2 regions of the Klebsiella sp. PK18 genome follow, and region 2 is predicted to be linked to the other one. Evidence: predicted binding sites of a transcription regulator. Region 2 holds the regulator's gene; the other holds the start of a gene.
What was found. Region 2 encodes PurR, which represses purine synthesis genes. Its sites were predicted from a motif close to CANGCAAACGTTTGCNTG; they were not measured.
Positions count from the first base shown of each region.

Region 1: cvpA (colicin V production protein) is a predicted target of PurR. The motif match lies at 1,746-1,763, and genes of this name have one in related genera.

Region 1 covers NZ_CM173493.1:1,463,269-1,474,023, forward strand. The annotation lists gene folC (bifunctional tetrahydrofolate synthase/dihydrofolate synthase) at 1-916, shown strand, start outside; gene dedD (cell division protein DedD) at 906-1,601, shown strand; gene cvpA (colicin V production protein) at 1,818-2,306, shown strand; gene purF (amidophosphoribosyltransferase) at 2,340-3,857, shown strand; gene AC3EMD_RS07240 (UbiX family flavin prenyltransferase) at 3,992-4,576, shown strand; gene AC3EMD_RS07245 (hypothetical protein) at 4,642-4,803, opposite strand; gene argT (lysine/arginine/ornithine ABC transporter substrate-binding protein ArgT) at 4,844-5,626, shown strand; gene hisJ (histidine ABC transporter substrate-binding protein HisJ) at 5,894-6,676, shown strand; gene AC3EMD_RS07260 (histidine ABC transporter permease HisQ) at 6,741-7,427, shown strand; gene hisM (histidine ABC transporter permease HisM) at 7,424-8,140, shown strand; gene hisP (histidine ABC transporter ATP-binding protein HisP) at 8,148-8,921, shown strand; gene AC3EMD_RS07275 (GNAT family N-acetyltransferase) at 8,927-9,454, opposite strand; gene AC3EMD_RS07280 (hypothetical protein) at 9,574-9,690, shown strand; gene AC3EMD_RS07285 (TIGR01777 family oxidoreductase) at 9,670-10,563, opposite strand; gene folX (dihydroneopterin triphosphate 2'-epimerase) at 10,582-10,755, opposite strand, start outside.
Region 2 covers NZ_CM173493.1:2,348,566-2,359,320, reverse strand. The annotation lists gene nemA (alkene reductase) at 1-1,044, shown strand, start outside; gene gloA (lactoylglutathione lyase) at 1,123-1,530, shown strand; gene rnt (ribonuclease T) at 1,668-2,315, shown strand; gene AC3EMD_RS11465 (Grx4 family monothiol glutaredoxin) at 2,363-2,710, opposite strand; gene AC3EMD_RS11460 (C40 family peptidase) at 3,051-3,923, shown strand; gene AC3EMD_RS11455 (helix-turn-helix domain-containing protein) at 3,878-4,363, opposite strand; gene sodB (superoxide dismutase [Fe]) at 4,847-5,428, shown strand; gene AC3EMD_RS11445 (MFS transporter) at 5,491-6,657, opposite strand; gene cydH (cytochrome bd-I oxidase subunit CydH) at 6,825-6,917, opposite strand; gene purR (HTH-type transcriptional repressor PurR) at 7,210-8,235, shown strand; gene punR (DNA-binding transcriptional activator PunR) at 8,254-9,165, opposite strand; gene punC (purine nucleoside transporter PunC) at 9,278-10,459, shown strand; gene cfa (cyclopropane fatty acyl phospholipid synthase) at 10,753-10,755, shown strand, end outside.

The DNA of each region.
Region 1 (10,755 bases), 890 kb from region 2:
CATCTCGTTGACCTATTTTGAGTACGGCACGCTCTCGGCGCTATGGCTGTTTAAGCAGGCGCAGCTGGATGTGGTGATCCTTGAGGTCGGGCTGGGTGGCCGTCTCGACGCCACCAATATCGTAGATGCCGACGTCGCGGTGGTCACCAGCATCGCCCTCGATCATACCGACTGGCTGGGGCCGGATCGCGAAAGTATCGGCCGGGAAAAAGCGGGTATCTTTCGCGCCGGTAAACCGGCGGTGGTGGGTGAGCCGGATATGCCGCACACCATTGCCGACGTGGCCAGCGAGAAGGGCGCGCTGCTCCAGCGCCGCGGCGTCGACTGGTGCTATGAGGTGGAGGACGAGACTTGGTCCTTCCGCGACGCGGCCGGGGCGTTAAGCCGCCTGCCGTTGCCTCAGGTGCCGTTGCCGAATGCGGCGACGGCCGTGGCGGCGCTGCGCGCCAGCGGGCTTGCCGTGGATGACGCCATCCTCCGCGATGGGATCCGCGACGCGATGCTGCCGGGCCGTTTTCAGATAATCAGCGATGCCCCGCGGGTGATCCTCGATGTAGCGCATAACCCGCACGCGGCGGCCTATCTCGCCGGGCGTCTCAAAACGTTAGCGAAAACGGGACGCGTGCTGGCGGTTATTGGTATGCTGCATGATAAGGACATTGCCGGTACGCTGGCCAATCTGGCCCCGGAAGTCGACGCCTGGTACTGCGCGCCGCTGGAAGGCCCGCGCGGCGCGACGGCGGAGCAGCTGTTGGAACATTTGCGTGGCGGCACAGTCTATACCAGCGTGGCGCAGGCGTGGCATGCGGCCATGGCTGACGCTAAAGTGGAAGATACCGTGCTGGTGTGTGGTTCGTTTCACACCGTAGCGCAGGTTATGGAAGAGATAGACGCGGGGAGAATCGGTGGCGAGTAAGTTTCAGAACCGTTTAGTCGGGACAATCGTGCTGGTGGCGCTGGGGGTGATTATCCTGCCAGGGCTGCTGGACGGGCAGAAAAAGCATTACCAGGATGAGTTTGCCGCGATCCCGCTGGTGCCGAAACCTGGCGATCGCGATGAACCGGATATGTTGCCAGCGGCGACCCAGGCGTTGCCTTCGCAACCGCCGGAAGGGGCGGCGGAAGAGGTGCGGGCGGGCGATGCCGCCGCGCCATCGTTAGATCCATCGCGTATTCCGGTGAACAGCAACAGCTTCGATGACGTTCAGGAGCCGGTGGTGGCCGCGAAACCGCAGCCCAAGCCGCAGCCGAAACCACAGCCGCAGCCGCAACAGCAGGCCGCGACGCCAACGCCGCCGCCGGCTAAGCCACAGCAGCAACAGCCACCGCAGCAGCAGGCGGCCCTGCCGGCGCCGACCGGGAAAGCCTATGTGGTTCAACTGGGCGCGTTGAAGAACGCCGATAAGGTGAATGAGATTGTGGGTAAACTGCGGGCCTCGGGTTTCAAAGTCTATACGTCGCCTTCGACGCCGGTACAGGGTAAAATTACCCGCATCCTCGTCGGCCCGGATGCGTCAAAAGACAAGCTGAAAGGCCAGCTGGGCGATCTACAGCAGATCTCCGGGCTTAGCGGGGTCGTGATGGGCTTCACCCCAAACTGATTGTTTTTTCCACCATGCGGAGAGAACGTGGCGGGGAGAAACGCCCCGCAAACCCTGTCTCAGCCGCCCTCAAGAGGCGAAAGGCAGTCTGGCGTTGAATGTTTTTTCAGCGCCATTTTTATTTCTGTAGGGCATGGAAATCCCTACGCAAACGTTTTCTTTTTCTGTTAGAATGCGCCCCGAACTGGACGACAGGGCGTAAATCGTGGGACGTATATGGTCTGGATTGATTACGCCATTATGGCGGTGCTGGGTCTTTCTTGCCTGGTCAGCCTGATCCGCGGCTTTGTTCGCGAAGCTTTATCGTTAGTGACGTGGGGTTGCGCGTTTTATGTCGCCAGCCATTACTACGCTGACCTGTCTGTCTGGTTTACGGGCTTTGAGGATGAACGGGTTCGAAATGGGATTGCTATTGCGGCGCTGTTTATCGTGACGCTCATCGTTGGCGCTATCGTGAACTATGTGATAGGCCAGCTGGTGGAGAAGACCGGTTTGTCAGGAACCGACAGGGTATTGGGGATCTGCTTCGGCGCGCTACGTGGGGTGCTGATCATCGCCGCTATCTTGTTCTTCCTGGACACCTTTACCGGAGTGGCGAAGAGCGATGACTGGCATCAGTCGCAGTTTATTCCCTATTTTACCCCCGTCATCAGATGGTTTTTTGAATACCTGCAAAGCTCGTCAAGTTTCTTGCCTAAAGTATAGACTTTGGGTCGTTGCTGAACGAGGAAAAGACGTATGTGCGGTATTGTCGGTATCGCCGGTGTTATGCCGGTTAACCAGTCGATTTATGATGCGCTAACGGTGCTCCAGCACCGTGGACAGGATGCCGCTGGCATCATCACCATTGATGCCAACAACTGCTTCCGGTTGCGTAAGGCTAACGGGCTGGTAAGCGACGTATTCGAAGCCCGCCACATGCAGCGTATGCAGGGCAATATGGGTATTGGCCACGTGCGTTATCCTACGGCGGGCAGCTCCAGCGCCTCCGAGGCGCAGCCGTTTTACGTTAACTCGCCGTATGGCATCACATTGGCGCATAACGGCAACCTGACCAATGCGCACGAGCTGCGTAAAAAGCTGTTTGAAGAAAAACGCCGCCATATCAATACCACCTCTGATTCCGAAATCCTCCTCAATATTTTCGCCAGTGAGCTGGATAACTTCCGTCACTACCCGCTGGAAGCGGACAACATCTTCGCTGCGATTGCGGCGACCAACCGTCTGATCCGCGGCGCGTACGCGTGCGTCGCGATGATCATCGGTCATGGCATGGTGGCCTTCCGCGACCCTAACGGCATTCGTCCGCTGGTGCTGGGTAAACGTGACGTTGGCGACGGCCGCACCGAGTATATGGTGGCCTCGGAAAGCGTGGCGCTTGATACGCTTGGTTTTGAATTCCTGCGCGATGTCGCGCCGGGCGAAGCGGTCTATATTACTGAGAAAGGCCAGCTGTATACCCGTCAGTGTGCCGATAATCCGGTCAGCAACCCATGCTTGTTCGAGTACGTCTATTTTGCCCGTCCGGACTCGTTTATTGACAAAATTTCCGTCTACAGCGCCCGCGTCAACATGGGGACTAAGCTGGGCGAAAAGATTGCCCGCGAGTGGGAAGATCTGGATATTGACGTCGTTATCCCGATCCCGGAGACCTCCTGCGACATCGCGCTGGAAATCGCCCGCATTCTCGACAAACCTTATCGTCAGGGCTTTGTGAAGAACCGCTACGTCGGCCGGACGTTTATCATGCCCGGTCAGCAGCTGCGTCGTAAATCTGTTCGCCGTAAGCTCAACGCCAACCGTGCGGAATTCCGCGATAAGAACGTGCTGCTGGTCGATGATTCCATTGTACGCGGCACCACCTCGGAGCAGATCATTGAGATGGCGCGCGAAGCGGGGGCGAAAAAAGTGTATCTGGCCTCCGCTGCGCCGGAAATTCGTTTCCCGAACGTGTATGGTATCGATATGCCGACCGCCAACGAACTGATCGCCCATGGCCGCGAAGTGGATGAGATCCGCCAGATCATCGGTGCCGATGGCCTGATTTTCCAGGATCTCAACGATCTGATCGACGCAGTGCGCGCGGAGAACCCGGATATTCAACAGTTTGAATGTTCTGTCTTCAACGGCGTATATGTGACCCGGGATGTCGACCAGCAGTACCTCGACTATCTTGACTCCCTGCGTAACGATGATGCCAAAGCGGTCCAGCTGCAGAACGAAGTCGAAAACCTCGAGATGCACAACGAGGGTTAACCCGTTCGCGCGTCGCGGCCCGCCGCTCCTGAGGGACGGCGGGCTTTTTTTCGCCCATCAACTGCGCGTCAATAGTTGCGCCACAGGCTATAATCCGGCAAAGTCTGCGGCACACGCGCAAGGGGTAACAGAACGTGAAACGACTGATTATTGGCATTTCTGGCGCCAGCGGCGCTATCTATGGCGTGCGGATGCTGCAGGTGCTGCGGGATGTGCCGGAGATTGAGACCCATCTGATCCTCAGCCAGGCGGCGCGGCAAACGCTGGCCCTCGAGACCGACTTCAGCGTGCGCGACGTGCAGGCGCTGGCCGATGTGGTACATGACGCTCGCGATATCGCCGCCAGTATCTCGTCCGGCTCGTTTAAAACCGCCGGGATGGTGATTTTACCCTGCTCAATGAAAACACTCTCGGGTATTGTCCATAGCTATACGGATGGCCTGCTGACGCGGGCGGCCGATGTTGTGCTGAAGGAGCGTCGTCCGCTGGTGCTCTGCGTGCGGGAAACGCCGTTCCATCTCGGCCATCTGCGACTGCTGGTTCAGGCCGCGGAGCTCGGGGCGGTCATTATGCCGCCGGTGCCGGCTTTTTATCACCGGCCGCAAAGCCTGGATGATGTCATCAACCAGACCGTCAACCGGGTGCTCGATCAGTTCGATATTAGCCTGTCTCAAGACCTGTTTACCCGCTGGCAGGGGACACAGGATTGCACTAAATAAGTGCAATCAATGTACGCTTGCGCCGCAGTGGTGCAAATTTGTCGTCCCGATCAAATCCTCGACATTTATTTCGTCTTTTTGCGCTGAGGCACTGCGGTTTCGCCAGTAATGCTGGTATCTTCCCTTCCAAGACAATCCTGCAACTTTATTTTAACAAATTTAACCCTGTTCCCGGCACGCACCGGGAAGATGGCACAAAAACTGCAGGATTGATCGGCAATCACCATAACAAGCAACGCACCACATCACGACACTTAAGGGTACTGTATGAAGAAGACGATTCTGGCTCTCTCTTTACTCGTGGGAATGAGCAGCACGGCGAGCGTGTTTGCTGCTCTGCCGCAGAGCATTCGCATTGGCACTGACGCGACCTATGCGCCATTTTCGTCGAAAGACGCAAAAGGGGACTTTGTTGGTTTTGATATCGATTTAGGCAATGAGCTGTGCTCCCGAATTAAGGTGAAATGTACCTGGGTCGGCAGTGATTTTGACTCCCTGATCCCCTCCCTCAAGGCGAAGAAAATTGACGCCATCATCTCTTCGCTCTCCATTACCGAGAAGCGTCAGCAAGAGATCGCTTTCTCTGACAAGCTTTATGCCGCTGACTCGCGTCTGATCGCCGCCAAAGGGTCGCCGATCCAGCCGACGCTGGAGGCGCTGAAAGGTAAGCACGTCGGGGTGCTGCAAGGTTCGACTCAGGAAGCCTATGCCAATGACCGCTGGCGCAGCCAGGGCGTTGACGTGGTGGCCTACCAGAACCAGGATCTGATTTATTCAGACCTCGCTGCTGGCCGTCTGGATGCGGCGCTGCAGGATGAAGTCGCCGCCAGCGAAGGCTTCCTGAAACAGCCTGCCGGGAAAGATTTCGCCTTCGCCGGCCCGTCGGTGAAAGATAAAAAGTACTTTGGCGATGGTACCGGTATCGGTCTGCGTAAGGACGACGTCGAACTGAAAGCCGCGTTTGATAAAGCGCTGGGCGAGATACGTAAAGACGGCACCTACGACAAAATGGCGAAGAAATACTTCGATTTTAACGTTTACGGCGACTAAGACTGCTGCAGGCCCGCACGATAGTGTGGGCCTGACGCCATACTCGTGATCCTGCCCCAGAACGGTGCAACAAAAAACGCTGTGGATCATTTCAGTGCAAAAGCAGCCAGTTTTTTGGCTAAAAAATGCATAGTTAAGCGTTTCTGATGCAAAAAATCGGCCTTTCTGGTGCATAAATCTTTGCCCTCAAGGGGCGAATAATGGCACGATAACTGGCGTAAATAGTTCTAATAAACCCGTTAGAATGACAGTCTGTCGAGGATAGTTATGAAAAAACTGGCGTTGTCTCTCTCTTTAGCGCTGGCCCTTTCCAGCGTTTCCACAGTCTTTGCCGCCATTCCGCAAAAAATTCGTATTGGCACCGATCCGACTTATGCCCCCTTCGAATCGAAGAATGCGCAGGGGGAATTGGTGGGTTTTGATATCGATCTGGCAAAAGAGCTGTGTAAGCGTATTAATACCCAATGTACCTTTGTTGAAAACCCGCTGGATGCACTGATCCCCTCCTTAAAAGCCAAGAAAATCGACGCGATTATGTCTTCGCTGTCGATTACCGAAAAGCGCCAGCAGGAAATTGCCTTCACTGACAAGCTGTACGCGGCAGATTCGCGTCTGGTGGTGAAAAAAGGCAGCCCGGTAACGCCGGATCTCGCCACCCTGAAGGGTAAGCGCGTGGGTGTGCTGCAGGGGACGACTCAGGAAACCTATGGCAATGAGCACTGGGCGCCGAAAGGTATCGAAATTGTCTCCTATCAGGGGCAGGACAATATCTATTCCGACCTGACCGCCGGCCGTATCGACGCCGCGTTCCAGGATGAGGTCGCGGCCAGTGAAGGGTTCCTGAAACAGCCTATCGGTAAAGATTACCAGTTTGGCGGACCATCGATTAAAGACGAGAAGCTGTTCGGCGTCGGTACCGGTATGGGGCTGCGTAAGGAAGACAACGAACTGCGTGAAGCGCTGAATAAGGCGTTTGCAGAGATGCGTAAGGACGGCACCTACGACAAACTGGCGAAAAAATACTTCGATTTTAACGTATACGGCGAATAATTCTCACGCCTCGCCATTGCGTGCGTTTCGCGCGCAATGGTGAATGACAGACAGGGTAGGCAGCATGCTGTATGGGTTTTCACAGGTTATTTTGCAGGGTGCGCTCGTCACCCTGGAGCTTGCGCTCAGCTCGGTCGTTCTCGCCGTCCTGATAGGGCTGGCGGGCGCTGGCGCAAAGTTATCGAGCAACCGTCCTCTGGCGCTGGTATTTGAAGGCTATACCACACTGATTCGCGGCGTGCCCGATCTGGTGCTGATGCTGCTGATTTTCTATGGCCTGCAGATTGCGCTGAACAGCGTCACCGATGCGCTGGGCATGGCGCAGTTTGATATCGATCCGATGATCGCCGGGATTATTACCCTCGGCTTTATCTATGGCGCCTATTTTACGGAAACTTTCCGCGGCGCCTACCTTGCGGTGCCGAAGGGGCATATCGAAGCGGCTACCGCCTTTGGCTTTAGCGGCGGGCAGACGTTCCGGCGTATTCTGTTCCCGGCGATGATGCGCTACGCGCTGCCGGGGATCGGCAACAACTGGCAGGTTATTCTCAAGGCAACGGCGCTGGTCTCGCTGCTGGGGCTGGAGGATGTGGTCAAAGCCACGCAGCTGGCCGGGAAAAGCACCTGGCAGCCGTTCTATTTCGCCATCGTCTGCGGCCTGATTTATCTGGTGTTTACCACCCTTTCTAATGGCGTACTGCTGCTGCTCGAACGCCGCTATACCGTTGGCGTGAAGAGGGCTGACCTGTGATTGAAATTATTCAGGAGTACTGGAAATCACTGCTGTGGACCGACGGCTATCGCTTTACCGGCGTGGCGATTACCTTATGGTTGCTGATCTCTTCGGTGGTGATGGGCGGCATTCTGGCGGTGTTTCTGGCCATTGGCCGCGTCTCGAGCAATAAATTTATCCAGTTCCCCATCTGGCTGTTCACTTACATCTTTCGCGGCACGCCGCTGTATGTGCAACTGCTGGTTTTTTACTCCGGCATGTATACCCTGGAAATCGTCAAAGGCACGGAGCTGCTGAACGCTTTTTTCCGCAGCGGGCTAAACTGCACGGTGCTGGCGTTAACCCTGAATACCTGCGCCTATACCACTGAAATTTTCGCCGGGGCGATCCGCTCAGTACCTGCCGGAGAAATTGAAGCGGCACGGGCCTACGGCTTCTCGTCCGTCAAACTGTACCGCTGCATTATTCTGCCTTCCGCGCTGCGCATTGCGCTACCGGCCTACAGTAACGAAGTGATCCTGATGCTGCACTCTACCGCGCTGGCGTTTACCGCTACGGTGCCGGATCTGCTGAAAATCGCTCGCGATATTAACTCCGCGACCTATCAGCCGTTCACTGCCTTTGGTATCGCCGCGGTGCTCTATTTAATTATCTCGTATGTGCTGATTAGCTTGTTCCGTAAAGCGGAAAAGCGCTGGTTGCAGCATATCAAACCTTCTTCGACGCATTGAGAACGCCATGTCCGACAATAAATTAAACGTTATCGATCTGCACAAACGCTATGGGGAACACGAGGTGCTGAAGGGCGTCTCCCTGCAGGCGAAAGCCGGGGACGTTATCAGTATCATCGGTTCATCGGGTTCCGGAAAAAGTACCTTTTTGCGCTGCATTAACTTCCTTGAAAAACCGAGCGAAGGCACGATCGTCGTCAGTGGCCAGAATATTGGCCTGGTGAGGGATAAGGACGGCCAGCTGAAGGTGGCTGATAAGAACCAGCTGCGCCTGCTGCGCACCCGCCTGACCATGGTGTTCCAGCATTTCAATCTGTGGAGCCATATGACGGTGCTGGAGAACGTCATGGAGGCGCCGATTCAGGTGCTGGGCTTAAGCAAACAGGAAGCGCGCGATCGCGCGGTAAAATACCTGGCCAAGGTCGGGATTGACGAACGTCAGCAGGCGAAATACCCGGTGCATCTCTCCGGTGGCCAGCAGCAGCGTGTCTCGATTGCCCGCGCGCTGGCGATGGAGCCGGAAGTGCTGCTGTTTGATGAGCCAACGTCCGCGCTGGATCCGGAACTGGTGGGCGAAGTGTTGCGTATCATGCAGCAGCTGGCGGAAGAGGGAAAAACCATGGTGGTGGTGACCCACGAAATGGGCTTTGCCCGCCACGTCTCTTCGCATGTTATTTTCCTGCATCAGGGCAAAATTGAAGAAGAAGGGCATCCGGACGCGCTGTTTGGCGCGCCGAAAAGCCCGCGCCTGCAGCAGTTTCTGAAAGGGTCGCTGAAATAACCGGCTCACCCGGCGTCTGTAGGCGTCGGGTGAACTTCCCGCTCCAGCCGATAGATCCAGTCATCGTAATCGATGCCGTTCAGATGATAGGCTTTCTCCAGCACTTGAGTGCGCACAAAGCCTTGCTTCTCCAGCAGGCGCGATGAGCCATGATTTTCGCTCAGCACCCAGGCATTGATGGCCTGCACCCCCAGCGTGCTGAAACCATAATCGCAGATCGCGCGCAGCGCTTCGCTGGCATAGCCTCTTCCCTGAGCCTGCGGTAGCAGGGCGTAGCCGACGTCAGCCTCGTGCGGATTTTTCGGACTGATGCGTAGCCCAATATCGCCCAGCGCGTCGCCGCGTTTATCACGCAAAACAAACACCCCGGGATCGGCACAGCGGCTGGCAAACACGCTGCGCAGCGCCGTCTCGCTTAACACTTCCCCCATAAAACGCATCACCAGCGGATCCTGGCGCAGGCGCAGAAAAAAGGGCCAGTCATCGGTAACAAAGCGGGTAAGCGAAAGGCGTGGTGTGGTGATGGTTGTCATAAAGCAGTCAATACGCAGAAAGAAAAGCCTACCTTAGCACTTTACTTCTCCAGGTAACATCGGCGAACCGGCCGGCTGGCGGTGAATTCAGGCGATTAAGGGCGCTGGTTGTCCTGAATATGGCGATGCTGCAGCGCCTGGGTGAGGCCATCCAGGCGTGGAGCATGAGCCAGCAGAATGGAATCAGGAGGGCCAATGCTCCCCTGTGTCAGCCATTAACTCAGCACATCCTTTAGCGCTTCGTCCAGATCGTACCAGCGGAAGGCGAAGCCAGCGGCTTCCAGTCGCTTAGGCAGCGCGCGCTGGCCACCGAGCACCAGGACGGCAGACTCACCCATCAGCAGGCGAATAGCAGCGGCAGGAACGCGGAAAATGGCTGGTCGATTGAGCGCATGACCCAAGGCGTGGGCGAACTGTTCGTTATGCACCGGGTAGGGAGAAACCATATTGAACGGACCGCGTAGATTGTTATCCAGCAGCCACAGAATGCCGTTAACCATATCGTCGATATGGATCCAGGCCAGATACTGTCTGCCGCTGCCGATAGGCCCACCGAGGCCGAGCTTAAAGGCGGGCGTCATTTTGCCGAGAATACCGCCCCGCGGGGCCAGTACCACGCCGGTGCGCAGCAGGCAGACGCGGGTACGTTCGCTTTGCGCTTCGCAGGCAATTTGCTCCCAGCGGGCGCAAAGCTTATGGGTAAACTCATTGTGCGGTGGTTCTTCTTCGGTCACCACCACCTCGCCGAGATCGCCGTAGTAGCCGGTGGCAGACCCGCTGATCAGCACGGAGGGAGGCGTGTCGCTGGCGTGGATCAGGCCCACCAGCCGCTGAGTGAGATCCCAGCGGCTATGGCACAAGCGTTGTTTTTGCTCGGCCGTCCAGCGTTTATCAGCTATGGGCTCACCTGCCAGATTAATCACGGCATCAATATCATTGAGGTGGTGATGGCCTTCGAAATCGCGCCACAGCGTGACGCGCGGATCGAGGCGGGCGCGGGCGCTATCCGGGTGCCGCGTGGAAACCGTGACGCTATGCCCCAGCTCCAGCAACCGGGGTATCAGATGTCGGCCAATCAGGCCGGTGCCACCCGTAAGCAGGATCTTCATACCACCTCCCTGACATCGTTATCGCCGCCAGCTCATGGTCATCGACACCGAGTCGGCATAGCGTAGCGCATGAAGTTTATCGATCTCCACTTCAGCATATGTGACCCAGTGATGTTCGCATGCGATATTCAGCACATCCTGAGTTAATTTTTCCAGCAACGAGAAACGGCCATTCTCAAGATGGCTGATGAT
Region 2 (10,755 bases):
AATCGCGTATTTATGGCGCCGTTGACGCGTCTGCGTAGCATCGAGCCGGGCGATATCCCTACCCCGCTGATGGGCGAATACTACCGCCAGCGCGCCAGCTCCGGCCTGATCATCACCGAAGCGACGCAGATTTCTGCCCAGGCCAAAGGCTATGCCGGCGCGCCGGGCCTGCACAGCCCGGAGCAGATTGCCGCCTGGCAGAAAATCACCGCCGGTGTTCATACGGAAAATGGCCGTATCGCCGTCCAGCTGTGGCACACCGGGCGTATTTCCCATAGCAGCCTGCAACCTGGCGGCGGCGCGCCGGTAGCGCCTTCCGCGCTGAGCGCCGGTACTCGCACCTCCCTGCGCGATGAAAACGGCCATGCTATTCGCGCCGACACCTCGATGCCGCGTGCCCTGGAAACCGAAGAGATCCCGGGGATCGTCGACGATTTCCGTCAGGCGGTCGGCAATGCCCGTGACGCTGGCTTCGATCTGGTTGAGTTGCACTCGGCCCACGGCTATCTGCTGCACCAGTTCCTCTCGCCGTCGGCGAACCAGCGTACCGATCAGTACGGCGGCAGCGTGGAGAACCGTGCCCGTCTGGTACTGGAAGTGGTCGACGCCGTGAGCAAAGAGTGGAGCGCTGACCGGATCGGCATCCGCGTGTCGCCGATTGGCAGCTTCCAGAATGTGGATAATGGCCCGAACGAAGAAGAAGACGCGCTGTATCTGATTAGCGAACTGGCGAAACGCGGTATCGCCTATCTGCACATGTCCGAGCCGGACTGGGCGGGCGGCAAGCCGTACAGCGAAGCCTTCCGTCAGAAAGTTCGCGACCGCTTCCCGGGCGTGATCATTGGCGCTGGCGCCTACACGGTAGAAAAAGCTAACGATCTTATCAATAAAGGGCTCATTGATGCTGTGGCCTTTGGCCGCGATTACATCGCCAACCCGGATCTGGTGGCCCGTCTGCAGAAAAAAGCGGCGCTCAACCCCCAGCGCCCGGAAACTTTCTATGGCGGCGGCGCGGAAGGCTACACCGACTACCCTACGCTGTAATCCCTCCATTGATAGCGGCGACGTATCGCCGCTATACTCAAGGTTCTGATCTATCAAATAAACTGCATAGGGGACATTATGCGCTTACTCCACACCATGCTGCGCGTTGGCGACCTGCAACGTTCTATCGACTTCTATACCAACGTGTTGGGCATGAAGCTGCTGCGCACCAGCGAAAACCCGGAGTACAAGTACTCCCTCGCCTTTGTCGGCTACGGCGAAGAGAGCGAAACCGCGGTGATCGAACTGACCTACAACTGGGGCGTGGACAGCTATGAGCTGGGCACCGCCTACGGCCATATCGCGCTGAGCGTCGACAACGCCGCCGAAGCCTGCGAACGGATCCGCCAGAACGGGGGCAACGTCACCCGTGAAGCCGGCCCGGTAAAAGGCGGCACCACCGTCATCGCCTTCGTGGAAGATCCGGACGGTTACAAAATCGAGCTCATTGAAGAGAAAGATGCCGGCAAAGGTCTGGGCAACTAACGCTTCCCGAGCCAGGCCTCTTTAATGCCGTGGCTCGCCCGGGCGCTGCGGCGCCCGTTGTTTTCACCCCTGCCTGCTGCAAGCCGCGGCAAAATTTGCCATAATGCGCGCTACTTTTTTCCAGCTAAGAGAATCTGATGTCCGAGAATGCTCAACTGAATGGTCTGTGCGACCGTTTCCGCGGTTTTTATCCGGTGGTGATTGATGTTGAAACCGCAGGATTTAATGCCAAAACCGACGCTCTGCTGGAGATCGCCGCCATTACGTTGAAGATGGATGAGCAAGGCTGGCTGATGCCCGATGAAACGCTGCATTTTCATGTTGAACCTTTCGAGGGCGCCAATCTGCAGCCCGAAGCGCTGGCCTTTAACGGAATTAACCCGCACGACCCGGAGCGCGGCGCCGTCAGCGAATACGATGCCCTGCATGCCATCTTCAAAATGGTACGCAAAGGGATGAAAGAGAGCGACTGCAGCCGGGCGATCATGGTGGCGCACAATGCGACCTTTGACCACAGCTTCACCATGACCGCCGCCGAACGCGCGGGGCTTAAACGCAATCCGTTCCATCCGTTTGTTACCTTCGACACCGCCGCGCTGAGCGGGCTGGCGCTGGGCCAGACGGTGCTGTCGAAAGCCTGTATCGCCGCGGGTATGGCCTTCGATGGCGCGCAGGCCCACTCCGCCCTGTACGATACCGAGCAGACGGCGCAGCTGTTTTGTGAGATTGTGAACCGCTGGAAGCGTCTGGGCGGCTGGCCGCTGCCCGTGGCCACCCCGGAGTAATAAAAAAAGCGACTTCCAGGAAGTCGCTTTTTTACGGATGGCGGGAATTACTCCGCTTTCGGCTCGTCGGTGTGGTACTTCGCCGCCGTCTCTTTGATCAGCTGCTGCAGTTCACCGCGCTGGTACATTTCGATGACGATATCGCAGCCGCCCACCAGTTCACCGTCTACCCACAGCTGCGGGAAAGTCGGCCAGTTGGCGTATTTAGGCAGCTCGGCGCGGATATCCGGGTTCTGCAGGATATCAACGTAAGCAAAACGTTCGCCACAGGCGGACAGCGCCTGAACGGCCTGGGCAGAGAAACCGCAGCTTGGCAGCTTCGGCGACCCTTTCATGTACAACAGGATCGGGTTTTCAGCGATTTGGCGTTGGATCTTTTCTAAAGTCGAGCTCATTGTCGTGCTTCCTTAAACTTCTTTCTACGGCAGTAACTTGTCATTGTAGCGTCCTGTAGGCAGGACGGATAATAACATTTTTTTCACTATTCATATTTTATCTTCTGTTGCGCGAAGTTGCCTTAAAAATATCATTTTGCCGTCGCAGGCGGGCGCTCATTGCGCATTTTCTGTGCGAGACGGTCAATGTCTGACGCGTTTTCTTGCAATCGTTAACCAATCGACATTTTTGATACAAAAGAATATTAACTTTCCGGGTTTTTATGCTTTAGAATCATTCCGGTTTGTCATTCATCGTCAGGCATTTGTACATGTCTGTAATTAATCAGGGGATTGCTCAGTGGCGCGGCTAAACAAAATCGCGATATCGCTCTGTGCATTACTGTTCACATCTATCTCATTCACGCCACTGGCTCAGGCGTCAGGGCATACGCACGCCTCCGCTTCGCCAAAGGCGTTGCCCGCGAAAAGTGGCTCAGAGCGCAAGAAAAAAGCTACCAGTCAAAAAAGTAAAACCACCGCTAAAACCACCAGTAAAAAGTCCTCGAGCACCCGGCTCCCTTCCCGCACTACCGCAGCAAGCCAAACCGCACTTCATCGTCAGGCCGCCGGCGCGACGAAAAAATGCGTGCTGCGTAAAGGTTATAAAAAGCAGTGCGCGAAAACGGTCGCCGCCAGCGCCGAGCCGACCCTGGCGCTGAACAGCGTCAAAAGCAAATGCGTGGTGCGTAAGGGCTATAAAAAACGCTGTAAACCTGAGGCCAGCGATGCGAATTTAACGATCGCCGACGCCCATAAAGTCCGGGTGCAGAAAGCGCAAAGTACCGCCATGAACAAATTGATGGGCCAGTTGGGTAAACCCTATCGCTGGGGCGGCACCTCGCCACGTACCGGCTTTGACTGCAGCGGACTGGTTTATTACGCCTATAAGGACCTGGTCAAAATTCACATCCCGCGTACGGCTAATGAAATGTACCACCTGCGCGATGCGCGTCCGGTGGATCGTGATGAACTGCAGAGCGGCGATTTGGTCTTCTTCCGCACCCGCGGACGCGGTACTGCCGATCACGTTGGCGTCTACGTCGGCAACGGGAAATTTATTCAGTCACCACGCACAGGTCGTGATATACAAATCACCTCCCTGAGCGAGGATTACTGGGTTCGCCATTATGTTGGCGCTCGTCGCGTCATGACGCCGAAAACCATTCGCTGATCCTGGTCTGCCGCTACGGCGGCAGACCGCCTCACCTGCGCGTCTTTCCCTTCTACCGTCAAAGGATACTGCATATTCATCTCCTTGCCCGGCGCTTCCCGACGATAGCGGGTGGGCGACATACCAAAGTGACGGTGAAAGGTCCGGCAGAAAGCGGCCTGTCCGTCGTATCCCAGGCACTGAGAAATACTCTGTATCGACGCTTGCGTCTGCGTTAAATAGATTGTCGCAATGGTCATTTTTCGCCGACTGACGTAGTTCGCCAGCGTGCAGCCGGTCACCATGGCGAACTGCCGCTGGAAATACCAGTGCGAATAACCGGACTTTTTCGCAATCGTGCTGACCGGCAGGGTGTCTAAAATATGGGCTTCGATCCAGTCAACGATCCCCTGTACAACCGGGATCATCTTCGGGCTCACCACCTCACCTGTTTTTGCCATCGTAGCCATCCTGTGGGAAATTCATGTCGGTGGTCATATTTGTCATACAAATAGCAAAATAGACAATGAATTATTGGCATAGCGGCGATTGCCTGGGCGCATATTTTTATTAACAATCTGATTTTAAATGAATATTTATCCTCAACGAGGATGCATGGCTGCGATCGTCAGAGAAAAAGCAGAAGACGTTAAACCTTCCCTGCGAGAGTCGGAAAAGCGCAGACGGCGTCTCCGTAAACATTTTTGCAACATCTGCGAGCGGTTTGACGCCTCGTCCCGTAGAAAACGGTTAAGCCTTCATCAGTTGCGCCTGCGGCAATAGCCTTTATCGTTGTAAGGCTTTTCACTGCTTGCGGCAAATGTTAACATTCTCAATACAATAACAGCCCGTGACGCGACAGCGCCGGGTGGCCAGAACACGATTCTGATGAAAACCTCATCTTGTCAATGTGAGAAAAACAAAAAGTTATAAGGAGAGTAGCAATGTCGTTTGAATTACCTGCATTACCATATGCAAAAGACGCCCTGGCGCCGCACATTTCCGCAGAAACCCTGGAATATCACTACGGTAAACACCACCAGGCGTATGTCACTAACCTCAACAACCTGATCAAAGGCACTGCGTTCGAAGGCAAATCTCTCGAAGAGATCGTCCGCACTTCTGAAGGCGGCGTATTCAACAACGCAGCCCAGGTCTGGAACCACACCTTCTACTGGAACTGCCTGGCGCCGAACGCCGGCGGCGAACCGGAAGGCGAGTTAGCGGCCGCGATTGCCAAATCCTTCGGCAGCTTTGCGGATTTTAAAGCCAAATTTACCGATGCCGCAGCGAAAAACTTCGGCGCGGGCTGGACCTGGCTGGTCAAAAATGCCGACGGCAGCCTGGCTATCGTCTCCACCAGCAACGCCGGTACCCCGCTGACCACCGACGCGAAGCCGCTGCTGACCGTTGACGTCTGGGAACACGCCTACTACATCGACTACCGCAATGCCCGTCCAAGCTACCTGGACCATTTCTGGGCGCTGGTTAACTGGAAGTTTGTTGCGGCCAACCTGGCGGCATAAACGACAAACCGCAGCAGGGTCTCCCCGGCTGCGGTTTTTTTTAGCCCTTCCCTACACTCGCGTTACTGGCTGGCAAAGGCCTCTTCCGGCTGCGCTCGTCCGCTGAACCAGACCAGCAGCAGCGCCAGACCGGCGATAATCGCCCCCATCACCGGCACAAACGCATAGCCCAGTCCGCCAGAGATCACCGCCCCACCGGCGGCGGCGCCCAGCGCGTTGCCGAGGTTGAACGCGCCGATATTCACCGAAGAAGAGAGCCCCGGCGCTTCATGCGCCACGCGCATGACCCGCATCTGCAGCGGCGGAACCACCGCAAAGGTGGCTGCGCCCCAGACAATCATGCTGATGGCCGCTCCGGCCTGGGATTGCGCCAGCAGCGGGATCGCCAACATGATCGCCATCAGCAGCAGCAGAAAGCCTTTCAGCGTGCCAGAGACCGACCGGTCGGCGAATTTGCCGCCCAGATAGTTGCCCAGCGAAAAACCAACGCCAATCAGCACCAGCATCGCGGTAATAAACAGCGATGAAGCGTGGGTCAGCGTATTGAGCACTGGCGAGATATAGGTATACAGCGTAAACATTGCCCCGGCACCGAGCACGGTAGTCAGCAAGGCGGAGAGTACCTGCGGGCGTAGCAGGACTGAAAGCTCTTTTTTGACATCCGGGCGCTCACCGGCGCTGCCCTTCGGCAGAGAGAACCACAGACTGACCATCGCCAGCAGGCCTAACCCTGCGGTGGCCAGGAAGGACATCCGCCAGCCGATGGTTTCGCCAAGCCAGGTCGCCGCCGGCACACCGCCGATGTTGGCGATGGTGAGCCCCATAAACATCGTGGCTACCGCGCTGGCCTGCTTATGCTTTGGCACGACGCTGGCTGCGACCACTGATCCCAGGCCAAAGAAAGCACCGTGGTTAAGGCTGGTAATAATGCGCGACAGCAGCAAGGTGGTGTAATCCGGCGCAATGGATGACAACAGGTTGCCGACGGTGAAGATCCCCATCAGAAAAATCAGCGCATTGCGCCGCGCGCGATGTGACAACAGCAGGGTCATCAACGGCGCGCCGACCATGACGCCGATGGCATACGCACTGATCAGCATTCCCGCTACCGGTATCGAGACGTCCACACCTTTCGCAATCACCGGCAGCAATCCCATTGGGGAGAACTCGGTGGTACCGATGCCAAAGGCGCCGATCGCCAGCGCAAGTAAAGGAAAGTTGATTTTCATTCAATGACTCCATCAGACCGTCAGAGAGGACGGCGTAACATCAGAAGCCAAAAGCATGACATCAATCACAAAAAAACAAAAGTGAACGAAATGACAAAAGATTTTTGCAGAATTGATAATAATGGCGGGATACGGGGAGGAGGCCGCGCTCCTCCCTCACTGGAACATTAGTGCAGTATGGCGGTCAGGCTGAAAGCAACGATCACGCCGAGGGCAATAACCGTGGTGATCAGCGAAAACTTTAAATTGGTATCCATCATTTTTCCCTCTTGTTATCCCCACACCAAAAGTGAGCTTGCTCATTTTTGCACAAAAAATCGCAAAAATCTTCCGGGATTTAGGGCGATGCACATTTTTGCTCTTCCACTTTGCCCCAAGATCGGACAAAATCCCACGCTAATTTAAAAGCGTATCGGCCATTGACCCCTTCCTGTCGTTCTGTGTCGTTTTCCCGACGTGATGCAATGTTGAAAATTGTATTCAGGGTGTGTGTAGGCAAACGTTTACGTATCGATGATCAGGCGATCAGGTCAAGGCATGGAGTGAGATGTAATGGCAACTATTAAAGATGTAGCGAAGCGCGCAAACGTTTCCACTACAACTGTATCACATGTAATTAACAAAACCCGTTTCGTTGCCGAAGAGACGCGCAATGCGGTGTGGGCGGCGATCAAAGAGCTGCACTACTCGCCGAGCGCCGTGGCCCGCAGCCTGAAAGTCAATCATACAAAATCGATTGGTCTGCTGGCGACCAGTAGCGAAGCCGCCTATTTTGCTGAAATTATTGAGTCTGTTGAAAAGAGCTGCTTCCAGAAGGGCTACACCCTGATCCTCGGCAACGCATGGAACGATCCGGAAAAACAGCGCGCCTATTTGTCGATGATGGCGCAGAAGCGTGTCGACGGTCTGCTGGTGATGTGTTCCGAATATCCGGATTCGGTATTGAGCATGCTGGAAGAGTATCGCCATATCCCGATGGTGGTGATGGACTGGGGCGAAGCAAAAGCCGACTTCACCGATGCGGTGATCGATAACGCCTTCCAGGGCGGCTATATCGCCGGACGCTACCTGATTGAACGTGGCCATCGTGAAATCGGCGTGATCCCGGGTCCGCTGGAGCGCAACACCGGCGCAGGCCGCCTGGCCGGCTTTATGCAGGCGATGAAAGAGGCGCATATCAGCGTGCCGGAAAACTGGATTGTGCAGGGCGACTTCGAGCCGGAGTCCGGCTACCGCGCTATGCAGCAGATCTTAAGCCAGCAGCACCGTCCGACGGCGGTGTTCTGCGGCGGCGATATCATGGCGATGGGCGCTATCTGCGCGGCGGATGAAATGGGGCTGCGGGTGCCGCAGGACATTTCGCTGATCGGTTATGATAATGTGCGTAACGCCCGCTATTTCAGCCCGGCGTTAACCACCATTCATCAGCCGAAAGATTCCCTGGGCGAAGCCGCATTTAACATGCTGTTGGATCGTATCGTTAATAAGCGCGAAGAGTCACAGTCTATCGAAGTGCATCCTCGTCTGGTCGAACGCCGCTCCGTGGCGGATGGCCCGTTTGTCGATTATCGCCGCTAAGACGTTTGCGGGCGCATATTATTCCGGCGCCCGCAGCCATTCCCGATTCAGCGTGTCGCTGTCCCCCAGATAGTCGAGCATCCAGTTCAGCGCCGGTGAGGCATCACTCTGCTGCCAGGTCAGACAGCAGGCGGCATCCGGGAACGGATTCTCCAGCGCCAGCGCGGTCCACACGCCGCGATCTACCCATGGTCGGGCGAAATGGCTCGGCACCATGCCGACGCAGAGGCCCGCCGACAGACAGGTGGCCGACGATTCCCAGTCGGGGACCACCACCCTCTTCTGGTTATCCAGCAGCCAGGTTGTTCGTTTGGGCAGTGAACGTGACGTATCCTCCCGCACCAGCGACGGCCAGTTACGCAGGACATCATCGCTCAGGGGTCCCTCCATCTTCGCCAGCGGGTGATCGCTCGCCACCACGCAGTCCCAGCTCAGCATCCCCATATCGCGAAACGCATAGCGGCCCCCGACCGGAATAGATCGCGTTGCGCCAATCGCCAGTTCTACACGGCCGTCGGCCAGCGCATCCCATACGCCGTTGAACACTTCCTGGAAAACGATGAGCTCGACGTCGGGAAAATGGCGATAGAAATCGACGATCATCTGGCGCATCCGCGCCGGTTTCACAATATCATCCACCGCGATCGACAGCTGCCCGCGCCAGCCGTTGGCGATTTGCTGGCACTGCTGGCGGGTGATCTGCATTTTTTTGATAACAGAGCGCCCTTCCTGTAAGAACCAGACCCCTGCGGGCGTCAGCTCCACATCACGATGGCGGCGCTCAAACAAGGGAACGGCCAGCCACTCTTCAAGCTGACGCACGGTATAGCTGATGGCGGAGGGCACCCGGTGCAGCTCCTGCGCGGCCGCGCTGAAGCTGCCGTTGCGGGCTACGGCATCAACCACTTCCAGAGAGTATTCAGACCACATTTTCTGCCTGCAAAATTTTTGAATGCATGTGACAAATATTAGCGTTTCACAAGCCACAATGCACTCCCTACACTCTGCGGCATCGTACCTGTACTCCAAAAATGAGAACGTTATGTCACAACCTGGGAAAGGATTTTTAGTCTGGCTGGCCGGCCTGAGCGTGCTGGGCTTTCTGGCCACCGATATGTACCTGCCGGCGTTTGCCGCCATGCAGCAGGATCTCAATACCTCCGCTGCCTCCATCAGCGCCAGCCTGAGCCTGTTCCTCGCCGGCTTCGCGCTGGGGCAGCTGTTCTGGGGGCCGCTGTCGGACCGCTATGGGCGCAAACCGGTGCTGTTGAGCGGCCTGGCAATTTTCGCGGCCGGCTGTCTGGGGATGCTGTGGGTGCACAACGCTACCCTGATGCTGGCGCTGCGCTTTTTGCAGGCGATTGGCGTCTGTGCCGCGGCCGTTACCTGGCAGGCGATGGTCACCGATTACTATCCTGCCCAGCGCACGAACCGCATCTTCGCCACCATTATGCCGCTGGTAGGACTGTCGCCAGCGCTGGCCCCGCTGCTGGGTAGCTGGCTACTGGTGCACTTCGAGTGGCAAGCCATCTTCGCCACCCTGTTTGCCATTACTCTGCTGCTGATGCTGCCTGCCCTGCGCCTGAAGGCAGCCGCAAAGTCGGTAGCAGTGACACAGCAGAAGATCACCTTTCTCGCGCTGCTGCGCTCCCGGGAATACAGCGGCAACGTCCTGATCTACGCCGCCTGCTCCGCCAGCTTCTTCGCCTGGCTTACCGGTTCACCTTTTATCCTGCACGAAATGGGCTATGGCCCAACCGCTATCGGCCTGAGCTATATCCCACAGACCATCGCCTTTCTGGTGGGCGGCTATGGTTGTCGCGCACTGCTACAAAAATGGTCAGGACAACAGATGCTGCCGTGGCTGCTGGTGGTCTTCGCCGTCAGCGTTGCCGCCACCTGGCTGGTCGGCCTGCAAACGCATGCCTCGCTGGTGGCGTTAATGATCCCGTTCTGCATGATGGCGGTGGTCAACGGCGGGATCTATCCCATTGTGGTCGCCCAGGCGCTGAAGCCCTTCCCTCAGGCAACGGGCCGCGCGGCGGCGCTGCAGAATACGCTGCAGCTGGGATTGTGCTTCCTGACCAGTTTGCTGGTATCGGCGCTGATCGCCACGCCGCTGCTGACCACCACCAGTGTGATGCTGGTCTCGATTGGCTTAGCCGGAATCGGCTATCGCCTGCAGCAAACGCCGGAGCTGACCCCCCACTCTTCCCACGCGTAACGCCCATCGCCGTTGCCCGGACCAGTCGTTAGCATGCTAAGAAAATTTTATTGAAAGCCAGTACTTAGCGTCCTATACTGGATCCGGGTTCACATAAATAGAAAATAGTTAAATATTAACGGATGCAGGATGCCTCCGTTTCACCATGGAAGGCCTTTCGGCAAGGGTTATCTCCCTTCCTCTGTTCTACGTCGGATAGCGACTTCACGGATTATCCGTGAGATTTCTCACAAAGCCAAAAAAGCGTCTACGCTGTTTTAAGGTTCTGATCACTTGGGCGTGATGGAGAAGCTATG